Regions from separate parts of the Exiguobacterium sp. s11 genome, predicted to be linked through region 1. Evidence: a T-box and tRNA genes for the amino acid it is inferred to sense, from the RefSeq annotation. Region 1 holds a T-box; the other regions hold tRNA genes.
What was found. The T-box of region 1 lies ahead of argS (arginine--tRNA ligase). A T-box ahead of a tRNA ligase gene usually reads a tRNA of that ligase, here a tRNA-Arg.

Region 1 (4,660 bases):
TTGCTCATGCAGACTCGTCAATCGATGATCATCGATGATCGTCGTCATCAAATCAAGGAATAGCAGAACATGCAGACGGTTCAAATAATCCCATGGTTTGTCTTCCGAACGGAATTCATTACGAGCGAGCCATTTTTTCAATCCGATCGCATCGATTTGACTCAACGTCTCTGTCGTACGTGCCGACTTCCAAAGCGTCAACAGTTCACCCAGTTTTTTCCGTGTCTGTTTCTTACGCATGAAGAATTCAAAATTGTCTTTCGTCCGTAACGCGTCTCCTTCAATCGGAGCAATCAAATCGGCTTCCGGCGCCGTCACGAAATCGTGAACGAAATCGACAGACTCTCCCGGTAACCAAGCAGCGACTTTCCCGTGAAAATCAGCCATAAAGGCGACCGTTTCTGCCAAAGGCTCCTGCTTCATCTGTGAAGCAGCTTGCTGTAATCGTTCTTTCGTCTCAGTCTTCATAATCTACCTCTTCTTATTCGTGGATTGGTCTTACATTTCTTCTGGAGCGCCGACACCAAGCAAACGAAGACCCTCTGTCAAGACGATCGTGACAGACTTGACGAGTGCAAGACGCGATTGTTTTGCTGCGTCATCTTCGAGAACACGGACGTGTCCGTAGTATTTATTGAAGCTTTGTGCAAGATCTAAGACGTAGCGGCTGATGATTGACGGCTCACGACGTGTGAACGCGCGATCGATGACCGTCGAGAATTGGTTTAGCATCGACACGACACCCCATGCATGATCATCGGCACTACCAGCGAATGGTGTGCCATCATAGCCACCTTTACGGAGCAATGAGTGCGCACGGGCATTCGTGTACTGGACATACGGTCCTGTTTCGCCTTCGAATTTCAACATCTGCTCAAGATCGAACTCGATGTTGTTCATCCGTTCGTTCTTCAAGTCATGGAAGATGACCGCGCCGACACCAACTTGGCGAGCCGTGGCTTCGGCATTCGCTAAGTTCGGATTTTTTTCCGCGATGTTTTGCTTCGCAACGTCGATCGCTTCTTGTAGTACTTCTTCAAGCAAGACGATCCGACCTTTACGCGTCGACATTTTCTTTCCGTCCTTCATGATCAGACCGAACGGCACATGGTGCATTCCGTCGACGTTCTCAAATCCAAGTTTCTTCAAGACTGCGAACAATTGCTTGAAGTGAAGCGCTTGTTCCCCACCGACGACGTAGAACGCTTGCTCAAAGCGGTACGTTTCGAGACGATAGACAGCAGCTGCTAAGTCACGTGTCGCATAAAGCGTTGCGCCATCTTTCTTTTTAATCAAGGCAGGTGGCATACCCTCTGCTTCGAGGTCGACGACCATTGCCCCTTCTGATTCGACGAGGAGATCTTTTTCTTCGAGCAAATCGATGACGTGTTGCATCTTATCGTTGTAGAAGGCTTCTCCGTTCAAACTATCGAATTTAACACCGAGCATCTCATAGACACGGTTAAACTCGACGAGTGAGACTTCACGGAACCACGTCCAAAGCGTCGTTGCCTGCTCATCACCTTGTTCGAGTTTTTTGAACCAGAGACGTCCTTCGTCCTCAAGTGCCGGATTTGTTTCCGCTTCTTCGTGGAACCGGACGTATAATTTCAACAATTCCTTGATTGGTTCTGCACGGACCGCTTCTTCCTCACCCCACATCGTGTAAGCCACCATCAATTTCCCGAACTGTGTTCCCCAGTCCCCTAAGTGGTTGACACCGACGACGTCGTACCCTTTTTTACGTGAGATTTGGTTGAGCGCGTTCCCGATGACCGTCGAACGCAAGTGCCCCATCGAGAATGGTTTCGCGATGTTTGGTGATGAAAAATCAGTGACGATCGTTTTTCCATTCGCTTCACTTGATCCGAACGCCTCTTGCTCCGTCAGGACTTGGTTGACGATTTCTTGCGAGACGACTTCCCGGTTCAAGAAGACGTTGATGTAAGGACCAACAGCTTGAACGTTCGAGAACAACGGCGCGTCAATTTTTTCTGCGAGCTCCGAAGCAATCATGTTCGGTGCTTTACGGAATGCTTTAGCGAGCATGAAACATGGGAATGCCAGATCTCCATGATCTTCATGTTTCGGTTGCTCGATCAGTTGTTCGATTTGTTCAACCGATAAGGTACCTTCCATGACTTGATGTAATACTTCTGCATACTGCGCTTTATAACTCATCTTTATTTCCTCCTGCTTTACTGATTTTTTGGCAATAAAAAACGCCCCTTGCGCCACGCGCAAAGAGACGGAATGACCGCGGTACCACTCTTCTTGGTGTCACTCGACACCCACCTTGTTCGGGGATAACGGGGTTCCCCCGGCTACGCCTTTTCCATCAGGAATCGGGCAGCGTCTCAGAAGTGCGTTTCACGACCGGTTCGTCCTCAGGCTTCCACCATTCCCTGATTCGCTAGTTGACGAAAATCAACCGTTACTCTCTTCATCATCGACTGTATTCGATATCTTTCACATTATACGCAATTCTTTCTTTTCTCTCAACCTTATTTTTTTGGTAAATGGCTCATCAAAATTTCCACAATTCGGGTATAGGAATAAAAGATACTTCTCAGGGGGAGGGATGTTTCATGCGCTACTACCAACATGTAGCCCGGACGAGCTGGATCGTCTTCGGTCTCGTCGCCTTGACATTATTAGTGATCGGCATCGTTCTCATCCACCAACCTTCCATCCTTCTGTCTCCATCATCAACACTCTTTATTTATTCGGACTCGTTCTCCTGTTTCAGTTCGATAATGTCCGTCGTGGTGGCATTTACTATACATTCCAAGAAGGAATCATCTTATTTTTATTCCTCAATTACGGTTTAACGTACGCCTTGATTTTAAGCCAAGTCGGTATTCTCGTCTTTCAATTCATGTCTCACCGAAAAGCGATTCGTTGGAAACGTTTCGTTTATCTCTACCCGATCAACGCCTTGTTCGATTTAGTCTACATCTCGCTTCCGGTCTTTGCGTATTATGCGCTCGGCGGACCGATCGGCTCAAACTTTACGTATACGAAAGCCTTGCTCCCTTTCATCGGCTTTTTGATCACCGTCTTCCTTGTCTCTTACTTCCAATGTCTATTCGTCAATCGATTCCTCTACTTGAAATACGATTGGCAACGTCTCGTAAAGCTTCAGTCCCTCGTCTACGGGATTAGCATGTTAAGTGCTCTACTTGGAATCTGGTTCTACGATGAAAGTCCGCTCGTCGCGGCTACAGTTTCCGCCTTGATTCTCTTTTTGTTCAAACGTCTGTTGCAAGAGCGTGGCGACTCCCTTGAAGCAAACGATAATGCTAAGCGATTTGATGATGCGAAGGAACATTTGTTGATTTCCCGCTTCGAGCGCGAGACGATCGATTCGTTGCTCCTCGATTTACCGCATCTATTGCCGTTTTCTGAAGGTTGGATCTCGATTCAACAACAGCGGAAACAAGTCATCTATAACATCCGGACGAAACAACCAATCGACGTGTTACCACTGTTTCATTCCTTGTCAGCCGACGATTTGCATACCCCGATCATCTATGGGCTGCGTTGCGACTGGGGAAACGATATTCAAATCGGATTGCCTGTCGATCGTCACTCGATGCTAGCGATTCCTTCGATTACGAGCGGAGAGGTCGATGTTTCGATCATCCTGTTCCATCAAGTCGCAGACGCCTATGATGTGACAAATGCCGACGAATTATCTCGTTTGCTCCGTATCTTTTGTCGCGTCTTAGAACGCTCACGTGAAACGGTCCAACTCTATACGGAAAGTCGGACCGATGCCTTGACCGAATTACCGAATAGTCGGGCTTTTTATGAACACGGTCGGCAGGAATTTGCCGCTGACTGCTATCCGCTCTCCGTTATCCTGTTCGATATCGATCACTTCAAACGTGTCAATGATACGTACGGTCATAAAGTAGGCGATCTCGTCCTTCGTGAACTCGGTCGACGTATCCAGGCGATCCAATTACAATATGATGATGTCTTTGCTGCTCGTTATGGTGGGGAGGAATTCGTACTTCTGTTGCGAAATGGTAGTCAAGAGGCTGCTATCCAGATTGCCGAGATGGTCCGCCATGCGGTCATGGATCGTCCCTTCCTCGTCGATGGTCACCGACTGTCCTTAACGGTCAGCCTCGGAATTGACACAGTGGAGGAAAGATATCAACGAACGTTCGAAGAATCACTCCGTCAAGCCGACCATGCACTCTATGTCGGCGGAAAACACAACGGACGCAATTGTACCGCGCATTACGCAAATCTTTGAAAGGTCGTGACTCTATTGTCGATTACGGAAATTGAAATGACGCTACCGACATCACAAGCTCACCGGACGATTCGGATTCATCGTCCGCCCCATTTAGATCCTTCTGAAGCGTTACCGGTGATTTATATGCACGATGGACAAAACGTCTTCAGTGGAGAAACCGCCTCGTTCGGAAAAGGCTGGGAGATTCATCTTGCGCTACAACAAACACAGATTCCGGCAATGGTCGTCGCGATCGACAGTCCAGAAGACGGCATGGACCGTTACGACGACTACGCTCCTTGGAGTGATGAAGCTTTATTGATGCGGACTGCTTATCCTTCGCACCGGAAGTCGATCGGGGGAAACGGTAAGGTCTACATGGACTGGATCATTCGCGAGCTAAAACCGTAC
Region 2 (4,660 bases), on a different contig from region 1:
ATCCGTGAGCATACTGTGTTCGCTTGTAATTCGAGCGTTTCTCCCAGTCCTCCGCGTGCCGGAACGAACGTCATTGGACGGTGTTCCTTGTCTGGCGACATCATCGCCGCGACGGATGCCATCGTTGTACCGCCTGTGACAGCGATCGTATTGTGATGGTCTGAAGAAAGCTCTCGTTTGAGTCGTGCGACGGTTGCCCGCCCCATGTCTCGCTGTACCCAGAAGGTTTCATCGGAATCACCCGGTACGATGACGACGTCACGTACTCCGAGTCTCTCTTTCAAGGCTTTCGCCATGTCTGAGATCCCTGCGAGTTCTCCCATGATGCTGTGCATGCTGCGAAGAACATTTCGTCCTTCATCCGTCAAGGACATCCCCTGCGTCGCGACCTCTAGGAGGTCTTGCTGCTTCAAGAAGTCGACTTCCCGCCGTAAGACGCGTTCCGTCAAGCCAAGGCTCGTCGCAAGCGTACGTCGTCCGATCGGTTGCATCAGTCGTACATAATGAAGGATGTCGTAGCGTGTCTGCATTTCTTCGATCAGATCAGGCACGATTCGTTTTTGGATCTGGACTAACTGCCGAATCATGTATTTCCCTCTCCTCTCAAGTAGCTGGACGCTTTCTGTCCCGCATGTCATAACGTGTCCCACTTGGTACACCGTTATCATAACAGTCCATTTCTCGCCTTGCAAGTCTCGTTTCTCAAGTTTTTTGAAGTAAGCGGTTTCTTATCGTTTCCGTCTCGAATTTGCCATAACTCCAGATTTCCTCGTCATGCATGACGACCGGAATCTCGTATAAGAATCGTAGACTGAGCGCTTCATCCTGATCGATGTTGACTTCCTCGAACGTCCATTCCGGAAACTCATCGAGTACGAAGTCGAGTAAGATGGCGGCCTCTTCACATAGCGTACATCCCGGACGTGAATAGAGTGTTAAGTGTCTGTGTCGTTTTAATCCCATTCTGATTGCGCCTTCCTTTGCTGCATCGTTTTTTTCGTTAAACCAAGCGCTGCCCGGTACTTCGCGACCGTCCGCCTTGCGACTGTCAGACCGTCTGCTTGCAGACGATCCGTCAATTGCTGATCACTTAACGGACGATCGCTGTATTGAATGTATTCGGCGATCCGCCGTTTAATCAAAAAACTCGAATCTCCGGTTGTCGTCCGTGAGACGAACAAGTCTTCTAGAGCAACGAGACCATGGACCGTCTCGACGTACTTCGCAGCAATCGCTCGACCAATCGTTGACGGATGATGCCCCGTCGCCTCAGCGACTTGTTTTTTCGTCAATGGCTCAAGATGCAGTTCTCCTTTGAACCAGCGTTCTTGTCGCTCAAGCAAAACTGAGAGGATGGCATGCATCGTGACACGGCGTCGTTCGTACGCGCGCAAAAAAGGCGTTGCCTCTTTTAATCCGAGCCACGTCTGATCCGTATCGAGTGTCGTCCAGTCGATCTGAAGTTTTCCATCTAACAGGTGAATCCGTGCTTCTGCCATGACCGGTCGTTCTTCTTTAGGAAGATCCGGTGTCCGGCTCAGCCTTGTCAATCGTTTTCGCAACCGCGCTCGATCCTGTTCACTGAACTGAGCGAACACCTGACTCGCCGGTTCATGTCGTAGCCGATCCGTCAGTCCGATCAATTCCGTGTCGTCTAGCTCGATTGCTTGTAACCATTGGCACTCGCGTTCCGAGCGGGCAGCGATGCCGACTGGTTCACATTGTTGTAAAAGTGTCCGTGCTTCTGTAATCGTTGCGACATCGGTCGAGAAGGATGCAGCGAGCTGCTCGTCCGACGTCCGTAATAAACCGTCCGCTTCTAAATACACGATGAGTTGTTCCGCCATATATCCTATTTCCTGTCTGACTGATTCTAAACGTATTTGTGCAAGAAGCTCGTCTTCATAGGATGCCATATTACCTGCCATCTGCTCGACCTCTAGCAAAACCTGATTCGGGTAATGACGATGCAACCGTCGTTTCAACCGTCGCCATTCCTCCTCGAGCTCAGCAGCTGGTTGCTCAAGCACATGTAATTGATACTGTTGTGACGCCGATAACGTCATCTGTTGCGTCTGTTCCTGGCGTTGATCCATCGATTCCCCTCCTCCTCTTCTTATTATAGAAGAAACGTTTTAAGAAACGTGCTCTGAGCCTCTTTTAAGTCGCTAAGGAAAAGAAAAGTCATGCTTCCCTATTGCTTTCCTGAAAAAATGTCGCTATACTATTAATTGTTCAGTACATCAGATGCACCCGTAGCTCAGGGGATAGAGCACTGGTTTCCGGTACCAGGTGTCGGGAGTTCGAATCTCTCCGGGTGTACCATTTATTCAACTACAAGGCAATGCCAGCAATGGCGTTGCCTTTTTTCTATATTGATATGTTTCGTTTGCCCTTGTAATGGAAAAATACCTAAAAGTCGCATCGTATCTTTTGACCAATATTGACCAAAGGATTATGATAAGGATAAGTCGAATAGGAAGCTACATACCAACTATAAGGAGGCAAAGACTATGTTAATTCCAACAGTCATCGAACAAACAAACCGCGGGGAACGTGCTTACGATATCTACTCACGTTTGCTAAAAGACCGCATCATTCTTCTTGGGAGCGCGATTGACGACAACGTCGCCAACTCAGTCGTTGCCCAACTTCTGTTCTTAGCAGCAGAAGATCCAGATAAAGAAATCTCGCTTTACATCAACAGCCCAGGTGGTTCGATCACTGCCGGTATGGCGATTTACGATACAATGAACTTCATCAAGCCACAAGTCTCAACGATTTGTATCGGTATGGCAGCATCGATGGGTGCGTTCTTGCTTCAAGCAGGTGCAAAGGGAAAACGTTTCGCGTTACCAAACGCTGAAATCATGATCCACCAACCACTCGGTGGTACACAAGGTCAAGCATCGGATATTAAAATCCATGCGGAGCGTATCATCAAAATGCGTGAGCACCTCAACAAAATCATGGCTGAAAACACAGGACAACCACTTGAAGTCATCGAACGCGATACAGAGCGTGACAACTTCATGTCAGCACAAGCTGCTGCTGATTACGGTCTCATCGACCGCGTCATGGAACGTGCATAAGTCACCCAGAGTGTCTCCTTCGGGAGGCACTTTTTTTGTATCTGTAGGAAAGCGAACTCTTCTCTATTCATCTGCATACAACAAAAAACCTCCCGTTCCTTGTAGAACGAGAGGTCGATGATCAGTCGATCAAGTCTGTGATATCTGAAACGATGTCGTGGTTTTCACGAATCAGCGAGTAGATCGCGTTCGCATGTGGCGAAAGCTCTTCTTCTGCTTGTAATTGTTTCAGGAATAAAGATGTTGCGAACGCAACGAGTGTGCTTTTCGGTACACCGATTGATTTTGCTTTTTTCGTTAATACTTCGTCAAACTTCGCGTCTACAGTGAGCGAAATACGTTTCTTTTCGTTAGCCATTTCAAAAACTCCTTAATTCGAACATTTAGTTGCATCGACTATATATTATAGTAGACTATGGTTCATCTCGCAAGCGACCCTCTTATAAGGCCCCTGTCATCGACTCTCCATTCCGTACTTTTTCAGCGATTTGATCAATCTTCCGCAACCGGTGATTGATTCCTGATTTTGAGATGGAGCCGCTTTCGACCATCTCCCCGAGCTCTTGTAACGTCACGTCTTGATGTGTCACGCGCAAGATCGCGATCTCCTTCAGCTTATCCGGTAAGACGTCAAGACCGACCGTCCGCTCAAGGAACTTGATGTTCTCGACTTGGCGTAATGCCGCACCGACCGTCTTGTTGAGGTTCGCTGTCTCACAGTTGACGAGACGGTTGACCGAGTTACGCATGTCTTTTAAGATCCGTACGTCCTCGAACCGTAGCATCGATTGTGTCGCATCGACGAGCTTGAGAAAATCGGAAATCTTTTCGCTCTCTTTGATATAAAGGATATGCCCTTTTTTTCGTTCAATCGCCTTCGCGTTTAAATCAAAGACGTTCGATAGACCGCGGAGCGCCGCATTATGTTCTTCATATAAACTGAAGATCTCTAAGTGATACGACGACGTCGCCGGATTGTTGAGCGAACCTCCGGCGAGGAATGCTCCTCGTAAATACGCACGCGCTTTTCGTTCATCGTTTAAAATCGTGTCACTGATCGAACGAATCATCGTGAACCCTTCCCCTAAAATTCCGAGGTCTTGCAAAATCTTGTCCGCCTGTTGCTTAACACGGACGATATAGACATTATTCTTTTTCAGACGCATTTTTTTCCGCACGAGCAGATCGAGATGGACACCATATGCTTTCTTCAAAAGCGAATAGATCCGACGGGCAATCGAGGCATTCTCGGTCGAGATATCGAGTGTCAGACCCCGTCCGAGACCGAACGAGATTGCACCGTTCATCCGGGCGAGCGCCGCGAGTTCCGCCTTCATCTCGTGATCGGTGATCGGAATCTGCGTTAATTCTTTTTTGACTTCTGAGGCAAAGCTCATGTCAGCTCCTCCTTCCCTTCGAGTTGACGCATCCGACGAATCGATAGTACTTTTCGCATGACGAGGCTAGCGACCGCATCTGAGTCATGGCGAATGAAATGATGATTGTAGTCGACGATATCATCTGCCAGCACTTCGACGCCTGCGAGCTCGAATTGTTTTTCATTATAG
Region 3 (4,660 bases), on a different contig from region 1:
CGTCCAGAAGAAGAGATTCGTGAGTTTACGTGGGAGATGATTGATTATCTCGTGCAACAAGATGTGAAATTGATCGTGATCGCCTGTAACACAGCCACGGCTGTCGTCTTAAAAGAAGCGCGAGAACGTTTAAATATACCTGTCATCGGTGTCATTGATCCGGGAGCCCGCGCGGCAGTTAAGGTGACGCGTACGAAACGAATCGGTGTCATTGGAACGAAGATGACGATTACAAGTAATTCCTACGAGAAGGCGTTACGCCACGTCGAAGGGCAAGTCGTCGTCGAATCGTTAGCGTGCCCGCCATTCGTTCCGCTCGTCGAGTCGATGCAGACAGATGGTGCGTACGTCGAACGTGTCGTTGCCAATACATTACGACCATTGATGAATTACGATATGGATACATTGATCCTCGGGTGCACCCATTACCCGCTTCTAGCAGATGTGATTGGACGGGTCATCGGACCAGGCGTCCAGCTAATCTCTTCAGGAGACGAGACAGCGCTCGAGGTAGCAGCACTACTTGATTACAATACGATTTCAGCAGATGTGACACAAATTCCGGAACATCGTTATTACGCGACAGGCGATATCCGCTCATTTGATCAGATTGCGACGGACTGGCTCGATCAGACCATCCATGCGGAGCGCATCGTGCTTGGAACGGAGGAAGATTAAATGCGGATAGACCAACGAACGGCGGATGATCTCCGTCCTATTCAATTATCGATTGATGTCAATAAACACGCAGAAGGTTCTGTCTTGATTGAACTGGGAGATACGAAAGTCCTCTGTACGGCGACCGTCGAGGAGAAGGTGCCACCGTTCCTTCGCGGTAAACGCCAGGGCTGGATCAATGCGGAATATTCGATGTTGCCGCGTGCGACGGCTCAGCGGACCGCACGAGAAGCCGTCCGCGGCAAACAGACGGGACGGACGATGGAAATCCAACGTCTGATCAGCCGCTCGCTTCGGGCCGTCGTTGATTTAGAGAAGCTCGGGGAACGAACGATCTGGATCGATTGTGACGTTATTCAGGCAGATGGCGGTACACGAACGGCATCGATCACTGGTGGTTTTTTGGCACTCGTCCGAGCAGTCGATCAATTGATTCAAGCGGGAAAACTGACAGATACACCGATCAAAGAGGGCATCGCAGCCATCTCGGTTGGAATCGTCGAGTCGAATGTCTTGCTCGATCTATGCTATGAAGAGGACGCTGCGGCGGAAGTCGACTTCAATCTCGTCATGACCTCATCGGGTAAAATCGTCGAGATGCAAGCAACAGGAGAAGAGTCGACATTTTCCCGTCAAGAGATGCTCGAAATGCTCGAACTTGGGGAAAAAGGTATTAAGGAACTGATTGAGGCTGGCCGTGAGGCACTCGGTGTCTCTTGGTGGTATGTAGGAGAAGAAGTGGGGGAACATAGATGAAGGTCATCGTCGCAACACACAATGCAGGTAAAGTGAAGGAACTTGAAAGCATGCTGGGTCGTCTCGGTTATACGGTCGAGTCGTTACTCGATCACGCCGATGCTCCGGAAACGGATGAAACAGGTGAGACATTCGAGGAGAATGCACTTTTAAAAGCAACAGAGGCAGCAGCCTACTTTGGCCACGCGGTACTTGCTGATGATTCAGGTCTTGAAGTCGATGCTTTAGATGGCGCTCCCGGCGTCTACTCAGCACGCTTCGCGGGACTTGAAAAGTCGGATGCGGCGAACAATGCTCTACTACTTGAAAAGTTAGAAGGTGTTCCGGAGGAAGATCGGACGGCGCGCTTCGTTTGTGTACTCGCGCTAGCGAAACCAACGGGTGAGACATTGACGGTTCGTGGAACGATGGAAGGGCGAATCGGTTTTGAGGCGTCGGGTTCGAACGGTTTCGGTTATGATCCATTGTTCGTCACAGAAAGCGGACAGACGGCTGCTGAATTGACGAAAGAAGAAAAAGCGATGATTAGTCATCGTGGCAATGCATTGCGCAAGCTCGAACAGGACTTAACTACTTTCTTAGGAGTGTGATGAAGATGAGAGCGTTGATCGTTAGTGATAGTCATGGACTAGAACAAGAACTGCTTACGATATTCGAACGTCACCAAGACGTAGATGCGGCATTTCATTGTGGGGACTCCCAATTGACGCGCGACATCGAATCATTATATCCATATCGTGTTGTGCGAGGGAATTGCGATTACGGACACGATTTTCCGGAAGAAGTCGTATCGGAAATGGATGGTCATACCATCCTCTGTGTCCACGGGCATCGGCAGGACGTCAAATACAGTCTAGATGTCTTACAGCATCATGCGAAGGAAAAGCAGGCGGACATCGTCTTATATGGTCATTCCCATGTGGCGAAGGCTGAATATCGGGACGGTGTGTTATTCATCAATCCAGGTTCAATCCGGATGCCACGTCATCGACCAGACAAGACGTATGCGATTCTTGAAGTGGATCAAAACCGTTATTCTGTCGATTTTCTTAATGTGAACGGTGACCCGGTAAATGCCCTTCATCTGGACGGAACATTTTTGTAATATAATAATTGCAATGTTTGTAATGTGATTGACACGAAAGAATTGTTCTAGTATAGTTTATTCGTGTTGACACGTCCCAATAGCTCAGCAGGATAGAGCAACGGCCTTCTAAGCCGTCGGTCGGGGGTTCGAATCCCTCTTGGGACGCTATAATTAAAATAGAGACTGCCCTTACGAGGGTGGTCTCTTTTTTTTATTCCGATTTTCGATTATAATTAAGGTATCATGAACTCGAAAGGGATGAATGCTATGTGGAAGAAAGTTGGAGCAGTCCTTATGCTAAGTACGTTTCTTGCTGGATGTAGTGAGATTTCAAATACAGTCGACGATGCAAAACAACAAGTCAACGATGTAAAAAATAGTGTCGATTACGCTGGAGAACTTCAAGGCATTGCAAAAGATACGGCCCAAGTCACGTCAGATTTGTCGGCTTCCCTGAATGAGGCGGCTACGACAGCGCGTGAATCTGCGAACCCTGAACAGGCACTCGATCAACAAATCGAAAAGTTGAAGGAAAACGGAACGATTGATCAGTTCAATCAAGAACTGGATCAAATCGATCAACGACTAGCGGGACTTGAAAATCCGCCGCAAGAATTGCAAAATTTAAGTGCAAAACTCGAGCAGTACGTGAATCAATCGGAAGATATCGCTCGATTACTTGAAGCTGACGTCTCATTAGATACGTTGAATCGATTAGGAATCGAGCAGGCGGGACAACTTCAAGAAGCGATCACGAACTGGACGTCTTTACTCGATCCATTTACGAAATAAGAAGTTGAATATGAAGGAGTGCCGGAATATGGGGACATCGCGCTGGATGGAACATGAACTAGAAGTAGAACGAGCGCGGATTCTTCGTTTGCCCGCTTCTAAACAAGAACAATTGATTATGGAATTAGAGACTGACCAATTGACAGGAGAAGATGTCTTACACCGGCTCTATGTCATTCAACCACTCTTAATGCATGACCGTGAACGATTTGAAACAGTGGCAGAACGTTTTCTTGAAGTCGAGGGTGTCGAGCAAGTGCTCGCACTCTTTCTTTATGAACTCGGAGAACGTTATCCGATGAAACTCGCTTTGCGCTCGGCGTCACCGTATCTGCCTTATGGGCTCGCGCTTCGATTAGATGAAATCAAACAACAGATGCGTGTTCGCGAACAAAAGCCGGCAGTTCAAAACAACCCTGTTGCGCAGCGTGAGGTAACAGCAGCAACGGAATTGATGCATGTGTTGCGACACGGCAGTTGGGTCGAACAAATGCGCCAATTGACCGGTGTGGAATTCGAACGGACACATGAGCTCATTGCATACATCACACAAAAATACCTTCAGGCGCAAGAGACAGCACATCAAAGTCTACTCGTCATTGATCAGTTATTAGGAAGCGTGCTTCATCACGTGCCATATCCGGTAAGCATTCATGTGCCACACTTAGATGTAGACTGGACGATCTCGTCACGTGAAGAGTTAGAAGAAATCCTGCTAGTACATCAACAGGAGCAACAAGCGTTACTGGCATCGATGCATACGTTAGAGCGAATGGATCCGTTTCGAGCGTTGCTCGTCCTGCGATCGGATCAATTGATCCATCTTGAAGAACGAGAACGAATCGGAGCAGACATGGAGAAGTGGCTCGCAGCATGCGAAGAACTCGCAGGTCTGACATTTGAACGTGAAGAACCGGAACGTATCCTCAGTCCGCTGGCGAAGCGGTTATATCGAGCGGCGCATATCCTTTATCCGGAAGTCATTGCATTCGAGCAAATTTACTTCGATTGAGACATCAGGAAACGATTCGTTCAACAGTGGTAATCGTCAGAACGATTGTGCTATAATGTGACTTGTTGTACACACATGTACGCTAATTGACAATTTTGGAGGGACTCAGCATGACTGCAAAATGGGAAAAACAATCAGGTAGCCTCGGCGTCCTCACGTATGAAGCGCCTGCTGAAGCATTTGATAAAGCGGTAGACCAAGCGTTCAAGAAAGTCGTTAAGACTTTGAACACACCTGGTTTCCGTAAAGGAAAAATGCCACGCGCAATGTTCAACAAAATGTACGGTGAAGAAGCACTGTACCAAGATGCACTCGATATCCTTTACAAGGACACA

Region 2: it has a tRNA-Arg gene. The T-box ahead of argS (arginine--tRNA ligase) is inferred to sense a tRNA for this amino acid. The anticodon was not compared.
Region 3: it has a tRNA-Arg gene. The T-box ahead of argS (arginine--tRNA ligase) is inferred to sense a tRNA for this amino acid. The anticodon was not compared.

What each region holds. Positions count from the first base shown of each region.
Region 1 is NZ_JACSNF010000004.1:55,498-60,157, forward strand. Features, by position in the region: gene KNQ12_RS12850 (hypothetical protein) at 1-468, opposite strand, end outside; gene argS (arginine--tRNA ligase) at 499-2,181, opposite strand; T-box leader at 2,242-2,459, opposite strand; gene KNQ12_RS12860 (GGDEF domain-containing protein) at 2,582-4,267, shown strand; gene KNQ12_RS12865 (alpha/beta hydrolase) at 4,304-4,660, shown strand, end outside.
Region 2 is NZ_JACSNF010000001.1:1,047,952-1,052,611, forward strand. Features, by position in the region: gene KNQ12_RS05690 (sugar-binding transcriptional regulator) at 1-587, opposite strand, end outside; gene KNQ12_RS05695 (glutaredoxin family protein) at 703-963, opposite strand; gene KNQ12_RS05700 (RNA polymerase factor sigma-54) at 954-2,096, opposite strand; tRNA gene KNQ12_RS05705 (tRNA-Arg) at 2,250-2,325, shown strand; partial or broken gene clpP (ATP-dependent Clp endopeptidase proteolytic subunit ClpP) at 2,508-3,092, shown strand; gene KNQ12_RS05715 (hypothetical protein) at 3,214-3,450, opposite strand; gene whiA (DNA-binding protein WhiA) at 3,533-4,489, opposite strand; gene KNQ12_RS05725 (gluconeogenesis factor YvcK family protein) at 4,486-4,660, opposite strand, start outside.
Region 3 is NZ_JACSNF010000001.1:807,802-812,461, reverse strand. Features, by position in the region: gene racE (glutamate racemase) at 1-678, shown strand, start outside; gene rph (ribonuclease PH) at 679-1,434, shown strand; gene KNQ12_RS04490 (XTP/dITP diphosphatase) at 1,431-2,024, shown strand; gene KNQ12_RS04485 (metallophosphoesterase family protein) at 2,030-2,539, shown strand; tRNA gene KNQ12_RS04480 (tRNA-Arg) at 2,613-2,686, shown strand; gene KNQ12_RS04475 (hypothetical protein) at 2,816-3,313, shown strand; gene KNQ12_RS04470 (hypothetical protein) at 3,342-4,325, shown strand; gene tig (trigger factor) at 4,436-4,660, shown strand, end outside.